Regions from separate parts of the Mesorhizobium sp. M1428 genome, predicted to be linked through region 2. Evidence: predicted binding sites of a transcription regulator. Region 2 holds the regulator's gene; the other holds the start of a gene.
What was found. The regulator LexA, encoded in region 2, represses DNA repair genes until DNA is damaged. The targets are predictions, from matches to a motif close to TGTTCNNNNTGTGTTCNG.
Positions count from the first base shown of each region.

Region 1: a site for LexA is predicted at 1,665-1,682, ahead of dinB (DNA polymerase IV). Genes of this name have one in related genera too.

Region 1 covers NZ_JAMYKT010000002.1:53,017-60,182, forward strand. The annotation lists gene NKG60_RS03520 (hypothetical protein) at 64-426, shown strand; gene NKG60_RS03525 (GNAT family N-acetyltransferase) at 496-954, shown strand; gene ybiA (riboflavin biosynthesis intermediates N-glycosidase) at 1,116-1,604, shown strand; gene dinB (DNA polymerase IV) at 1,735-2,976, shown strand; gene NKG60_RS03540 (sigma-70 family RNA polymerase sigma factor) at 2,991-3,866, opposite strand; gene NKG60_RS03545 (hypothetical protein) at 3,911-4,222, opposite strand; gene NKG60_RS03550 (VOC family protein) at 4,367-4,732, shown strand; gene NKG60_RS03555 (hypothetical protein) at 4,964-5,188, shown strand; gene NKG60_RS03560 (MFS transporter) at 5,213-6,454, opposite strand; gene NKG60_RS03565 (NAD(P)/FAD-dependent oxidoreductase) at 6,451-7,166, opposite strand, start outside.
Region 2 covers NZ_JAMYKT010000005.1:159,042-166,207, forward strand. The annotation lists gene kynU (kynureninase) at 1-930, opposite strand, end outside; gene lexA (transcriptional repressor LexA) at 1,379-2,113, shown strand; gene NKG60_RS09625 (ComEC/Rec2 family competence protein) at 2,107-4,572, opposite strand; gene gltX (glutamate--tRNA ligase) at 4,669-6,090, shown strand; gene gltA (citrate synthase) at 6,270-7,166, shown strand, end outside.

The DNA.
Region 1 (7,166 bases), on a different contig from region 2:
TGCTGCGGACTGGAATCGGCGCGAGCCACAGAACCGCGGCCGGCCGGCAGCAAGGGAACGACGATGGACCCAGCCCAGTTCGCCCATGCCTGCGGCTATAGCGGCGACAGTCCGGCCATGCTTGCGGCTTTCGCGGCCATCCGCCAGGACGGCATCCGCAAGGCACGCCAGGGTCATCGCCAGCGCAAGGCGGCGATTGACCAGATGAAGCCGAGCCGCGCTCTGTTCCTGGCGGCGATCCGCCCGGCGCAGTCAGCCGAGGAGGCACTCGAGGACGCCGCCTGCTTCCTTTCGATGTTCCACAACATGCCGCGCTGGCGGCAGGAAAGGCGCGCCGCCGACCTCGCCCGCGCCAGGCAACAACGCCTCTTCGCCCGCTTCTTCCGCCGCTACGGCCAGCGCCTCTGGGCGTTTGAGACCGCCTGAAGGCGCGGGCCTCCCTTGCGGGTCAAAACGGATATTGCGACCGCCAAATCCGCGCCGTATGTCCAGGCGATGAGCGAGATCGAATTCCGTCGTGCCCAGGCGCCTGACCTGCTGGCGATCGTTGCAATGCTTGCCGACGATGTGCTCGGCGCAGACCGGGAAGACGCCTCCACGCCGCTAGCCTCCTCCTATCTCGACGCCTTCAGCGCAATCGATACCGATCCCAACCAGTTGCTGGCCGTGGCCGTCGACGCCGGGCAAGTGGTCGGAACGCTGCAGCTCAGCTTCCTTCCAGGCATTTCGAGGAAAGGCGCCTGGCGCGGCCAGATCGAAGGCGTTCGCGTCGCCCGGCAATGGCGCTCTCGCGGCGTCGGCAAGCTGATGATCGAATGGGCGATTGAAACGTGCCGTTCGCGCAATTGCAGCTTCGTCCAACTCACCACGGACAAAGGTCGACTCGAGGCGCACGCTTTTTACGAGCGCTTCGGTTTCACCGCCAGTCATCTCGGCTACAAGATGGCCCTGTAGATCAGCATTTCATCGCATTCAGCACCGACCGCTCATCCTCGCTACCCCACTCTGAATGGAGCATTGACAAGCCGCCCCTTCGCCCTTCTCCATCCGCCCCATGATTTACGACCGGACCTTGGCTTGAAAAAGCCTTTCGCGCAAAACCCAATCAGAAGTTTCTGTTCTTTTGGGGCCACCAGCCGTCCAAGGACGGCCGCATAACCACGTCGTGCTTCAGTCAGTGGTGGCATGCGCCCTTTATCGTCGATGGCCTGAGCTATCCGACTGCCGAACACTGGATGATGGCCGAGAAGGCTCGCCTGTTCGGTGACGCTCAGACGGCAACGCAAATCCTCAGGGCGGCCAGCCCCAAGCAGGCAAAGCAACTTGGCCGCCAGGTGAGCGGCTTCGATGGCACCAAATGGGATGCCGACAAATATCGCATCGTCACCGAAGGGAGCTTTCAGAAGTTCCGCCAGAACGCGGCGCTGCGCGAATATCTGCTGTCGACGCATGACCGGGTGCTGGTCGAGGCGAGCCCTGTCGACCGGGTGTGGGGCATCGGTCTTGCGGCGGATGACGAGAGGGCGGTGAACCCGCTGCTGTGGCGCGGCGAGAACCTGTTGGGATTCGCGCTGATGCAGGCCCGCGATCGGCTGCGCGGCTGAACATTGCCGTCCGCCCGTCATCGGCGGCAGCCTCCGCGCTGCTTGACAATCCACCCACAATGTTCTCTTTATGTTCCTATCGCAACTCGAGACAATGCGGCGTTCGAGCCGCCGCGGGCGACGGGGCCGGATGGAAGCCAACATCCTCCACGCGGATCTGGATGCCTTCTATGCCTCGGTCGAACAATTGCTCGACCCGGCCTTGCGCGGCAAGCCGATTGCCGTCGGCGGCGGGGTAGTGCTCGCCGCATCCTATGAAGCCAAGGCGTTCGGCGTGCGCGGCGGCATGCCGGGACGGCGGGCGCGGGAACTCTGCCCGCAACTCATTTTCGTCGGCGGCCATTTCAAGGACTATCAGCGGCTGGGCGATGCGGCGATCAAGGTGCTCGGCGATTTCACGCCGGTGGTCGAGCGGATTTCGATCGACGAGGCCTTTGCCGACGTCGCCGGCTGCACCCATTTGTTCGGCTCGCCGGCCGAGATCGCCGGCAAGATCCGCCGCCGCGTGCGGGCCGAGCTCGGCCTGCCGATCTCGGTCGGCGTAGCCCGCACCAAGCACCTGGCCAAGATCGCCTCACAGGTCGCAAAGCCCGACGGGCTGGTGGTGGTCGATCCGCGCCACGAGCTGGAGTTCCTGCATCACCTGCCGGTCGAGTTGATGTGGGGTGTCGGCCCGGTCACCAGGGAGCGGCTGGCCGGCATCGGCGTCAACACCATCGGCGAGCTGGCGAGAACCAATGGTGGGGCGCTGGAGCGCCTGCTCGGGCCGGCGGCGGGAGAGAAACTCAACGCGCTGGCGTGGAACCGCGATCCGCGCAAGCTCGAGACGCAGCGCCGCGCGCGATCGGCCGGCGCGCAATCGGCGCTTGGCCGAAAACCGGCCGAAGAGGACGTCTTCGTGCCCGCTTTGCTGCATCTGGCCGACAGGGTCGCCACCAGGTTGCGGGCGAAATCCCGGCCCGGCCGCACGGTGACGGTTCGCGTCCGCTTTGCCGATTTGCGTTCGGTGACGCGCTCGATCACGCTCGACCAACCGATTTCGGCAACCGCCATGCTGGCCGAGATCGCCGAGGCGCTGGTGCGCAAGGTGCTCATCGACCATCCGCACGAAAAGACAATCTCGCTGCTGGCGATCGCCGTATCGCATCTGGAGCAGCATGCCGGCCTGCAACTGGAACTGCCGCTCGGGCTCGACGATGACCGCCGCCGCCCCGGTACCCGGAAGGGCGCGGCGCGCTGGACCGCGGATCGCGCCATCGACAAGATCCGCGACCGCTTCGGCTGGGAGGCGGTCGGCTATGCCTCGGTCGCGCTCGGACTACAGCGGTCGGTTCCCGACGCCTTTCGCGAACTAGCCGAAAAGGAGTTGTAAATGGGCCGGGTTTTTCACCCTTCGACCGTTTCAATCTCCGCATCGACCAGGCACCACGGTGCATAGCGGAAGTCGCGGATCTGGATGACCTCATCGCCCGCCCATTCGACCAGCATGAAGCCGCGCACGGCGCCGTCGGCCGCTTGCGGGTTGCGGATGAGGATTGCCGGCCTGCCGTCGACGAAGCCGAGCGACAATGTCCAGTCGCTGATACGGTCGTAATTGCCGAAATAGGTCGACGCCTCGGCCTTGCCGCGCAGACGGACGCGGTTGACGACATCGAGCCGGACGTCCTCGGCTATCAGTGCCCTGACCGCGTCGAAGTCGCGCGCGTTGAACAGGTCGACATAGCGCCGCAGCCGGCGCTCGTCGTCGGCGTCGAGCCTCGGCGCGAGCGCCTGCTCGGGCTGCAGCGCCAGCAGCTTGAGCTGCGCCCGCCCGCGATGCAGCGCGGCCTTGGTGGCGGCGAGCGTCGCGCCGGTCACTTCGCAGGTCTCATGCAGGCTGAGGCCGAGCACGTCGACCAGGATCACGGCGCTGCGCTGCGACACCGAAAGCCGCATGAAGGAGCGCAGGCCGGTCTGGGCGGCGAGCCGGCTGTCGGCGCTGCCGGAGGGATCTTCGATCACGCTCATGTCGGCCTCGGTCATGCGCGACCTTTCCCGATTGCGCCGCCGCAGGTGATCCTGCGCGGCATTGTGGGCAATGCGAAACAGCCATTGCTCCGGCCGTTCGACCATGGCGCCGCCGTCGATCGCCTGTAGCGCCTTGATCAGCACCTCCTGGACGATGTCCTCGCCGTCGATCACCGAGCCGGCCATGCGCGCGCAGTAGCGATGCAGCCTTGGCCGCAACCCGACGAGCATCGCCTCCAAAGTCGCCCTGTTCATTTTCGGCGTAGCATCCCATTTCTGCGCGGGCGGCATGGCAGGCGCTATCCCGCCTTCTGATCCGCCAGCATACGGTAGTTGCCGATAACTTTGACAGGCGATCTCATTGCCGGGGTCGAACGGCGCTGCGCGTGGTTTTCCGTAAATGCCTTGAAGGTGGCAAGCCCGGTCAGCGCCGAGGAATCGCGGTCCTGGCCAACGATGTGGACGAACGAGCCGTCGTCCAGCTCGAGCACCAGATAGCGCACCGTCGGCGGTGCCGCCTCGCCCAGCGCTTCGAACACTTTTTCGACCAGCGCGCGGTTATCTGCCAGGTCGGCTTGGTTCACACCGTATCGAATGAGCGCGTAGTCCATCGTCGTCTCCTGATTGGTTGGTATGAACGAAGGACGACCGGCTGCGCTGAAAAGATTCTCCTTGCCGAAGAATCTTTTCGGTCGCCCGCATCGTCTTTCCCGCGTGGGCGGCTGCGCGGCAGCCATCAAGCAGGAGAGACGATCATGCATATCCAGTTTGCCGAGCTTCCGGTATTCGACCAGGACCGCGCCAAGGCGTTCTACACCAGGCATCTCGCCTGTCAGGTGCTGGCCGACCAGAAGATGGGCGATGGCGGCTGGCGCTGGATCGAGCTGGCATTTCCGCATGCCGTGACGAACCTGCATTTCATCAGGCGCGCCGATGACGCCCCCGGCGCGGAGCCCGTATTGGTGCTGGTCGACGAAAATGTCGGAGCAATGATCGCGGCGTTGAAGGCGGGCGGCGTCGAGATCGTCACCGAACCGCATGAGGCGACGTGGCAGCCGGGGCGCACGGTGGCGGAGTTTCGCGACAGCGAAGGCAACCGCATGGTCCTCGCCAGCCGATAAGCCACCGGAGCCCTCTGTCTGGCGGGGCGTCGTACCTAAGTCCTATCTCCGGCCGGACCATCGGCCGTGCTTCCTTCTTGTTATTATTTCGTGACCTCTGCGCGCCGGAACCTTCCCTTGCATCGGGCGTTCGGGCGCTGTATTCGCGATGCCTCATATTTAGGCAGGCGGAGGAAATGCGAATAAGGGCGGGTGGCAAAACAAACATGGGCCGGGGAGGAGCATCTTACCATGTCGAACCGTAAAATCGGAATGTCCCACAGTTTGGGGCTGCGCGTTGCTGACCTCAAATCCAGAATGCAAAGTGCCCAGATTACCGAGCACGAGATCAAGACGTTTCAAAAGGTTGCCGCCATTATGGGCGGCGCCAAAGGTTCACTGCGCCTCGACGCGGACGATCTGATTGCCGCGTCCTTCCTTGTCGATCCCTTGGACGATCTCCCGCTCTCCAGTTGACGGCGCTGAACGCAGGTCGAAATCCTACCGAGTTTGAACCTGCGATTGCCGCCAGCGGAGCATCCGCCACCCCAGGCCGCATGCGAGGATGACGTTGGCCAGCGCCAGACCGGAAAGCGCGGCCAACGTGCCATGCGGACCGAAGCGCTCCAGCAGCAAGGCGCCGACCGAGGGTGCCGCTGCCTGGGCGATCAGGCTCGGCATGGCGAGGCGGCCCATCAGCTTCGCGTAGCCGTTCGAGCCGAACAGCGCGAGCGGCAACGTCCCCCGCGCGATGGATTCGAGGCCGATGCCCGCGCCGTAGAAGCCGAGCGCCAACGGGATGACTGGCATGCCGGCCCAGAGCGCCGAAACGCCGATCGCGACGAAGGTAACCGAGGCAAACTTGGTCAGGATCGGATGGTGGTAGCGCGCGATGGTCATCTCGATCGCGCGCGCCGCCACCTGGGACGGGCCGACCAGCGCGCCGAGCCCGACGGCCGCGGCCAGCGCCATGCCGCTGCCTTGCAGGATGGTGAGCAGGTGCACCGACAGCGTCGAGGAGATCACCGCCGCGAGCGTAAGTGTGGCGGCCAAAACGATCATGATCGACGGATCGGGATTGCCTTCGCAGGCCGGCGGCGCCTGGTTCAATCCTGGCCCGACTGGCAATCCTGGCCTGACTGGCGGTTTCGGCGCCTCGCGGGGCAGGATCACCAGATAGAGCGGAAGCGCAATCACCAACTGAACAGCCGCGTATGCCAGGCAGGTGCCGCGCCAGCCGACCTCCTGTAGCAGCAAGGCCGAGATCGGCCAGCAGATCGTGCTGGCAAAACCGCCGAACAGCGTCAGCGCGGTGATGGCGGAGCGCGCGCCATGGCCGTAGCGGCGGCCAAGCGTTGCGAAAGCGGCATCGTAGAGCCCCGCCCCCATGCCCAGGCCGATGACCAGCCAGGCAGCGATATAGGCCGCAAGGTTGGGGGCAACGGCCAGCCCGATCTGGCCGACCCCGATGCATCCGGCGCTGAACGCCAGGACATTGCGGCCGCCATGCCGCTCGATCGACGACCCGACTCGCGGAGAGATCAATCCCGCCACGAGCAAGCCGAGAGACAGGCCGCCGACAACCCATGCCAGCGGCCAGCCGGTATCGGAGGAGACCGCCGGCGCGATGACCGCGGGAAGATAGTAGGATGACCCCCACGCCATGATCTGCGTCAGGCCAAGCGCCGTGATGATTGCGCCGCGGCTGCGCAAGATGGCCGGCGAAGGCGGCGAAAGGCTCATGCCGCGACGCTGCAGCCACAGCCGCCTTTGCCGACCGCCTTCGCCTCGGCGTCGGCGACACAGCAGGCATCCACCGCTGCCGGCGCCGGACCGCCGCAGCAACCCTTGTCGGCAATGCCGATCCTCGGCACGGTGCAGACCCCGGTCTCGGGCAGCACAAGCTGGACATTGTCGGCCGCAATCATGTCGCCGGCGATCGCCGCCGCGACCGAGCGGACCTGCTCATATCCGGTCAGCAGCAGGAAGGTCGGTGCGCGGCCATAGCTCTTGATGCCGACTGTATAGAACCCTTGCTCGGGATGGCTGAGCTCGCGATGGCCGTGCGGTGGCACGTCGCCGCAGGAGTGCTCGTTGGGATCGATCAACGGTCCCAATGCCTTGACGCTTTCCAGCCACGGATCGAGCTCGAGCCGAAGCTCGCGGGTCAGCGAGAGATCCGGGCGTTGTCCGGTCGCCGCAATGATGCGGTCGACCGGGCCAAGGGCCTGCAAGCCGTCCCTGGTGTGGCCTTCGACGACCATCCGGCCGTCGGCATCGCGGATCGAAACGGCTGCAAAGCCCGTCACCAGCCTGACGCCGCCGCTCTCGGCGAGTTCGCGCACTTCGGCGCCGAGTTCGCCGCGTGCCGGCAATTGGTCGGCATCGCCGCCGCCATAGATGCGCACCAGGTCGGTGCCACGCGTTGTCCAGATGAAAGCCGTGCCGGCGTCCA
Region 2 (7,166 bases):
GATGCTCTTCTTGCGCACCGCCGTCATGTCGACATCGTTCCAGATGTCGAGCGCGCCCTTAAGCGTGCGCATCGACAGGACCGGCTGCGTGCCGCACAGAAACCGGCGGATGCCGGTGCCGGCCGCATAGCCTGGCTCGAAGGCGAAGGGCCGTGCATGGCCCCACCAGCCGGTGAGCGGCTGCTGGATGTCGGCAAGATGCCGCTCAGCCGCATAGATGAAAGCAGGCGCGCCCGGGCCGCCATTCAGATATTTGTAGGTGCAGCCAACGGCAAAATCGGCGTTTGCCTTGTCGAGCTCGACTGGCATCGCTCCAGCGGTGTGGCAGAGATCCCAGACGATCATCGCCCCGGCTTCCTGGGCTCTGCGCGTCAGCGCCGGCATGTCGCGCAGTTCGCCCGACTTGTAGTTGACGTGGTTGACCAGCACCACAGCGGTGCGTTCGTCGATCAGCTCTTCGATGCTCGGCGCGTCGACCCCCGAGAGGCGCAGCAGCGTATCCTTTCGCGTCGAAGCCACACCCTCAGCCATGTAGAGGTCCGTCGGAAAACTATCGCCCTCGGCGACGATGACCTGCCGCTCCGGTCGCATGGCCATGGCGGCGTGCAGCAGTTTATAGATGTTGACCGACGTCGTGTCGCAGACCACCGTCTGGCCGGCCGCGGCACCGATCAGGCGCCCGAGCTGGTCGCCAAGTTCAAGCGGCATGTTGAACCAGCCGGCCGTGTTCCATGCGCGGATGAGATCATGCGACCATTCTTCGGTCGCGGCCTTGCGCAATTCATCGAAAGCGGCACGTGAAGCAGCTCCTAGCGAATTGCCGTCGAGATAGATCACTCCTTGCGGCAACACAAAGCGGTCGCGCATCGCGCGCAGCGGATCTGCGGCATCCATCGCCTTTATGGCCGCGAGATCGGGAATTCCTGTCATGATTTGCCTGCTCCCCCAAAATTCAATGCAACGCCGGATACGCATCGACTGTTCTTCCATCACCTGGTTGCGCGCAGGAAGGCTCCACCGGCGAGAAGCAGCCTAACCAGGCGGTGGAAACCAGGACTTAACCCGAGGTTGGCGTTTTGAGTTCGTTTCGTTCACGGTGCATTGACCAAACCGCACACTCGATAGGGGTTCACTTCCGTGCCCTCCGCCGACCGACGGCCGATGCCAATGTGGCCTTCCGGGAAGCCAGAAGGGCGCAAACGAAAGCAGAATCAAGGCGATGAGGCTCGCGACGGTGAAAGTGGGGTACCCCGGTTAGGGGACGTCGTTTGTTTCCCGAGCCTTAACGCATTCATTAAACTTTAAACAGTTGCGGAACACAACTGGAACAGATAGTGTTTGTTCTGGGTTTGTTTTTCTGATTCTGTTGGGGGTCGCTATGCTGACACGCAAACAACACGAACTGCTTATGTTCATCCACGAAAGATTGAAGGAAAGCGGTATCCCGCCTTCCTTCGACGAGATGAAGGAAGCGCTCGACCTGGCTTCCAAATCGGGAATCCACCGGCTGATTACGGCACTGGAGGAGCGCGGCTTCATTCGCCGTTTGCCCAACCGGGCCCGTGCGCTGGAGGTGCTGCGCCTGCCTGACTCGATCGCCCCCGGCCTCAATGCGGCACGCAAGTTCTCGCCGAGTGTCATCCAGGGCAGTCTTGGGCAAGGCGGTCCGCGGCAAGGCAAGCCGACATCGTCGCGCGTCCCTGCGGCCGGAAATGACGACGATGTCGTCGCCGCCGTTTCGATCCCGGTGATGGGCCGCATCGCCGCCGGTGTGCCGATCGACGCCATCCAGCACCAGACGCATTCGATTTCGGTGCCGCCGGATATGATCATGGGCGGCGAGCATTATGCGCTCGAGGTCAAAGGCGATTCGATGATCGAGGCTGGCATTTTCGACGGCGACACGGTGATCATCCGCAATGCCGATACGGCGAGCCCCGGTGAGATCGTGGTGGCACTGGTCGACGAGGAGGAAGCGACGCTGAAGCGGTTCCGCCGCAAGGGCGCTTCGATCGCCCTGGAAGCCGCCAATCCGGCCTACGAGACGCGCATCTTCGGACCAGACAGGGTCAAGGTGCAAGGCAAGCTCGTCGGACTGATCCGCCGCTACTGAGTTCCGCCCTTGGCGCCGGCTTTGGGTTTGTCGGCCCTGCGGTATGGCGGCAGGCCCCGTGCCGCGCGTGAAAATTTCCGCTGCACGTGCCAGGGCCGGTATGATTTTTCGACCGCGAAACGGATTTCGGCGCGTGTTGCAGCTTGTGGATCGAAATAGACGGCGGCACTTCCCGCGCGCGCCAGTTGCCGTTTGGTGACGACGAGGACCAGCCGGTCGTAGTAGCAGGGGTTATGGGCGGTGGCGTCGTCGATGACGATCAAACTGGCAAAGGCGCAGGCTGGCCGCGCAGTATCGCGGTCCTTGGCTTGTGCGATGATCGCGCCGGATGGATGCCTGGCAAGGCAGAGGCCGTCCGTGCAAATGAACGGCATACCCGGCGGTAGGTCGGCCGGATCGGCAATGTCGAATTGCGGATCGTTCTTTCCAGGTGTTTCCGGCGCGACGATAGCCTCTGATGTGAGCGCGCGTTTCCAGTTGTCGATGGTGAACTCATTCGGGCGTGCCCGGTTGACCGCGAGTTCACCGCTGTCGATCGGCAGCGCGACCAACCGTGCGTCCTCCGAGATCAATACATCGGGTACGCGCGTCTGGGTTGTCGTTAGCAAGCCGGCGAGCGCAAAAGGAAGTGCCGCCAGCCGCAACCAGGTCGTCGCCATGCTGGCAATGACAAGGGCGATCGTCACCAAAAGGACGGATCTCAGCGAAATCAGCCCAACCGCATCGATTGGCGAGCGCTCGGAGATCCACCCGGACAGGGCGATCATCGCCGTCAGCCCCTTGCCCATCACGTATAGGAAAGGCCCATCCGCGCCGAACGGCATCGCCAGCGCACTGAGGACGGCGAAGGGCATGACGACCAGTGAGACGATGGGCATGATGGCCAGATTGGCCAACAGGCTGAGCGGCGCCACGCGCTGGAAATGCCATATGGCGAAAAGCGCCGTGGCGCTCCCTGCAATGATTGAGGTCATCGCCAGGCCGCCCATGCCCAGCAGGACCTTTCGCGTGGCGAGGCGTAGCGGCGACCGCCGCGGCGGCGGCGTGGTGGCCCTGCCGGCGCGGTAGTCGGACCAGCCGGCATAGGCGCCGACAAGGGCCGCCGTCGCGGCGAAGGACATCTGGAAGCTCGGACCGACCACCTCGTGTGGCGACACCAGAATGACCGCGATGGCCGAGATCGCCAGGTTGCGCATGGTGAGCGCGGCCCGGTCGAACAGCACGGCGATAAGCATCACCGCCAGCATGATGAAGCTGCGTTCGGCCGCTACCACAATGCCGGAAAAGACGAGGTAGGCCGCAATCGAAAAAAGCGCGGCGGCCGCGGCATATTTCTTGACCGGCCGTCGCGATGAGAAATCGGGAAACAGCGCAAAGGCGCCGCGTAGCAGCGCCATGATGGTGCCGGCGACCAACGCCATATGCAGCCCCGAGATAGAGATGATGTGATAGATGCCTGTACGCCGCATCGCTTCGTTGATCTCCTCGGGAATGCCGGCGCGCACGCCGACGATCAGCGCAGCAGCAATCTCGCCCTCGGCGCCGCCGATGCGGCTGCGGATATGGTCGGCGATGGATTCGCGCGCGTCTTCGATCGCAGAAGAAAGCCGCGCGGCAAGCGGCATGCTGCCCGACGACACGACTTTCGGATTGCCGAGAAAAAAGCCGCTGCCGCCGATACCGGCGAAATAGCTGTCGAAGGAGAAATCATAGCTGTCGGGCCGCACCGGCCCGGTCGGCGGCAGCAGCCGCACATAGCCGGCGATCTCGGAACCGGCGGTCAGCTCAGCCGGTATTTTCATCGCCGAAACGCGGACCCGTTCCGGCATGTAACGCAGTGTCGGCCTGGCGGTTGAGATCACATCGATCGTCAGCCTGATGCGGCCGCTCGCCATGGGCTCGTACGATACGACGCGACCCGTCAGCCGCGTCGAGATTTCGGAACCGAGCATATGCGTCCCGACACGCCAGGTCTCGAACTTGGCGGCAAGCACGCCAAGCGCGCAGAGCAACGCCACTATGAAGCACAGGCGCGTCCTGGGCCATGACCGCGAGACGACGGCACAAAGGGCTGCCAAGGCGACGATAGCGATCGGCTGTGGGAAGGCCGGCTCGGCCGCCATCGCGAAATACACGACCACCCCGCATGCGAGGAACACCGGCACCAGCAGGAAGGCGATGCCGCGGTCGAGTTCCAGGCCGGCCGCCGAGGTTATGCTATTGCGGATACGGGACGGTGACGGGAGGCGGAAGCGACGGCGTAGGCGCACGATGGGCTCGCCCGCGGGCACGGGAACCGTTGCGGGGTCGCTGGCCGGCAGCGACGGAGCATCAAAGCGCGGAGCGGGCAGCAATGCCGGTGCCGGAAGGACAGGCAGGGGAGCGGCAAACAGCAAGCGTTCGCTGACGCCGCTGCCAGCGTCCTCGCCCTCGCCCGCACCACGGCCTCGCACAGCCATCGGGTCTGCCCCTTGCGCCCTCGACCTCCTATGCTACATGAACGCGCAACGCGCGAAAGTCCGCAAACCCACTTCCTTCGCCCGCCTGAGAGTTCCATGCCCGATAAGGTCGTCACCCGTTTTGCCCCCTCGCCCACCGGCTATCTGCACATTGGCGGCGCGCGCACGGCGCTGTTCAACTGGCTGTATGCCAAGCACACAGGCGGCACGATGCTGCTGCGCATCGAGGACACCGACCGCGAGCGCTCCACCGATGCGGCAACCGCGGCCATTCTCGACGGGCTTTCCTGGCTTGGCCTGACATGGGACGGCGAGCCGGTGTCGCAGTTCGAGCGTGCGCCGCGCCATCGCGAGGTGGCCGAGGAGCTCGTTCGCACGGGCAAGGCCTATTATTGTTATGCGACGCCTGCCGAGCTGGAAGCAATGCGCGAGAGCGCACGGGCCAAGGGGCTGCCTCCCCGCTATGACGGACGCTGGCGCGACCGCGACCCGTCGGAGGCGCCGCCCGGCGCCAAGGGGGCGATCCGCATCAAGGCGCCGACAGACGGCGAGACGGTGGTACATGACCGCGTCCAGGGCGACGTGCGCTTTCCCAACAAGGATCTCGACGATTTCATTATTCTGCGCTCGGACGGCAATCCAACCTACATGCATGCCGTCGTCGTCGACGATCACGACATGGGCATCACCCACATCATCCGCGGCGACGATCATTTGACCAACGCCGCACGCCAGACCGTAATCTACCAGGCCATGGGCTGGGAGGTGCCGTCGATGTCGCATATCCCGCTGATCCACGGTGCCGACGGCGCCAAGCTGTCGAAGCGGCACGGTGCGCTTGGCGTCGAGGCCTATCGCGCCATGGGCTACCTGCCGGAGGCGCTGCTCAACTATCTGGCGAGGCTTGGCTGGAGCCACGGCGACGATGAGATCATGTCGATCGCCGACATGATCGCATGGTTCGACATTGGCGACGTCAACAAGGGCGCCGCCCGTTTCGACTTCGCCAAGCTCGAGGCGCTTAATGGCGTGCATATGCGCCGGATGAACGACACCGCGCTGCTCGACATCTTCGTCGCCACTCTGCCCTATCTCGAAGGCGGCCCGGCAATCGCCGCGCGCCTCGACGACGGACGCAGGGCGCAACTGCTTGCCGCTTTGCCGGGCCTGAAGGAGCGCGCCAAGACGCTGGTCGAACTTGTTGAAGGGGCTGCATTCCTGTTCGTCGAGCGGCCGCTGCCGGTCGACGAGAAGGCGGCGGCGCTACTCAGCGGTGAGGCGCGCGCGATCCTGCAGGGCGCTCATGCGGCACTAGCCATGGTGTCGGACTGGTCTGCCGCCTCAGCGGAAGCCGCGATCCGCGACTATGCGCAGGCAGGCGGCCATAAACTCGGCGCCGTGGCCCAACCTTTGCGCGCCGCGCTCACCGGCAAAAGTACCTCGCCAGGTGTCTTTGATGTGCTTGCCGTGCTTGGCCGCGAGGAAAGCCTGGCGCGGATCGCTGATCAAATCGATTAGCAAACTGGCCCAAGAAGATTGGCATTGAAAGGTGTGTTTCGCAGTGCAACATTGGGTCTTGGCCTAATCTGGCGCGCAGATTCAATTGCGGGCGCAAATGTGCGTATTCCGATGCTTTTGACGTGTTGGGTTCAGATATTTTGCCTTTGCCGGCCTGAGGAAACAAAAAGGAGTTTGCTATGACCGAACCTGCGACAAAAATGGAATTTGGCGGCAAAACCCAGGCATCCACGGCAAAGCTGGAACTCGGCGGCAAAACCCATGAATTCAAGATACGAAGTGGTTCGGTAGGACCTGACGTCATCGACATCGGTTCGCTCTACAACACTGCCGGCGTCTTTACCTACGATCCCGGCTTTACGTCGACGGCGAGCTGCGAATCGGAAATCACCTTCATCGATGGCGATGCCGGCATTCTTTTGCACCGCGGCTACCCGATCGACCAATTGGCCGAGCACGGCGACTTCCTCGAAGTCTGCTATCTCTTGCTCTATGGTGAACTACCGACCAAGGCGCAGAAGGACGATTTCGACTACCGGGTGACGCGCCACACCATGGTGCATGAGCAGATGTCGCGCTTTTTCACCGGCTTCCGCCGCGATGCGCATCCGATGGCGGTGATGTGCGGCGTGGTTGGCGCGCTGTCGGCCTTCTATCACGATTCCACCGACATCTCGGACCCTTATCAACGTATGGTCGCCTCAATGCGGCTGATCGCCAAGATGCCGACGATCGCGGCGATGGCCTATAAATACCACATCGGCCAGCCATTCATTTACCCGAAGAACGAGCTGAATTTCGCAGCCAATTTCCTGCATATGTGCTTCGCCGTGCCTTGCGAGGAATACAAGATCAATCCGGTGCTGGCGCGCGCGATGGAGCGCATCTTCATCCTGCACGCCGATCACGAACAGAACGCCTCGACTTCGACCGTCCGCCTGGCTGGCTCGTCGGGCGCCAATCCCTTTGCCTGTATTGCTGCCGGCATCGCCTGCCTGTGGGGTCCCGCACATGGCGGCGCCAACGAGGCAGCCCTGAACATGCTGGGCGAGATCGGCCATGTCGATCACATCCCG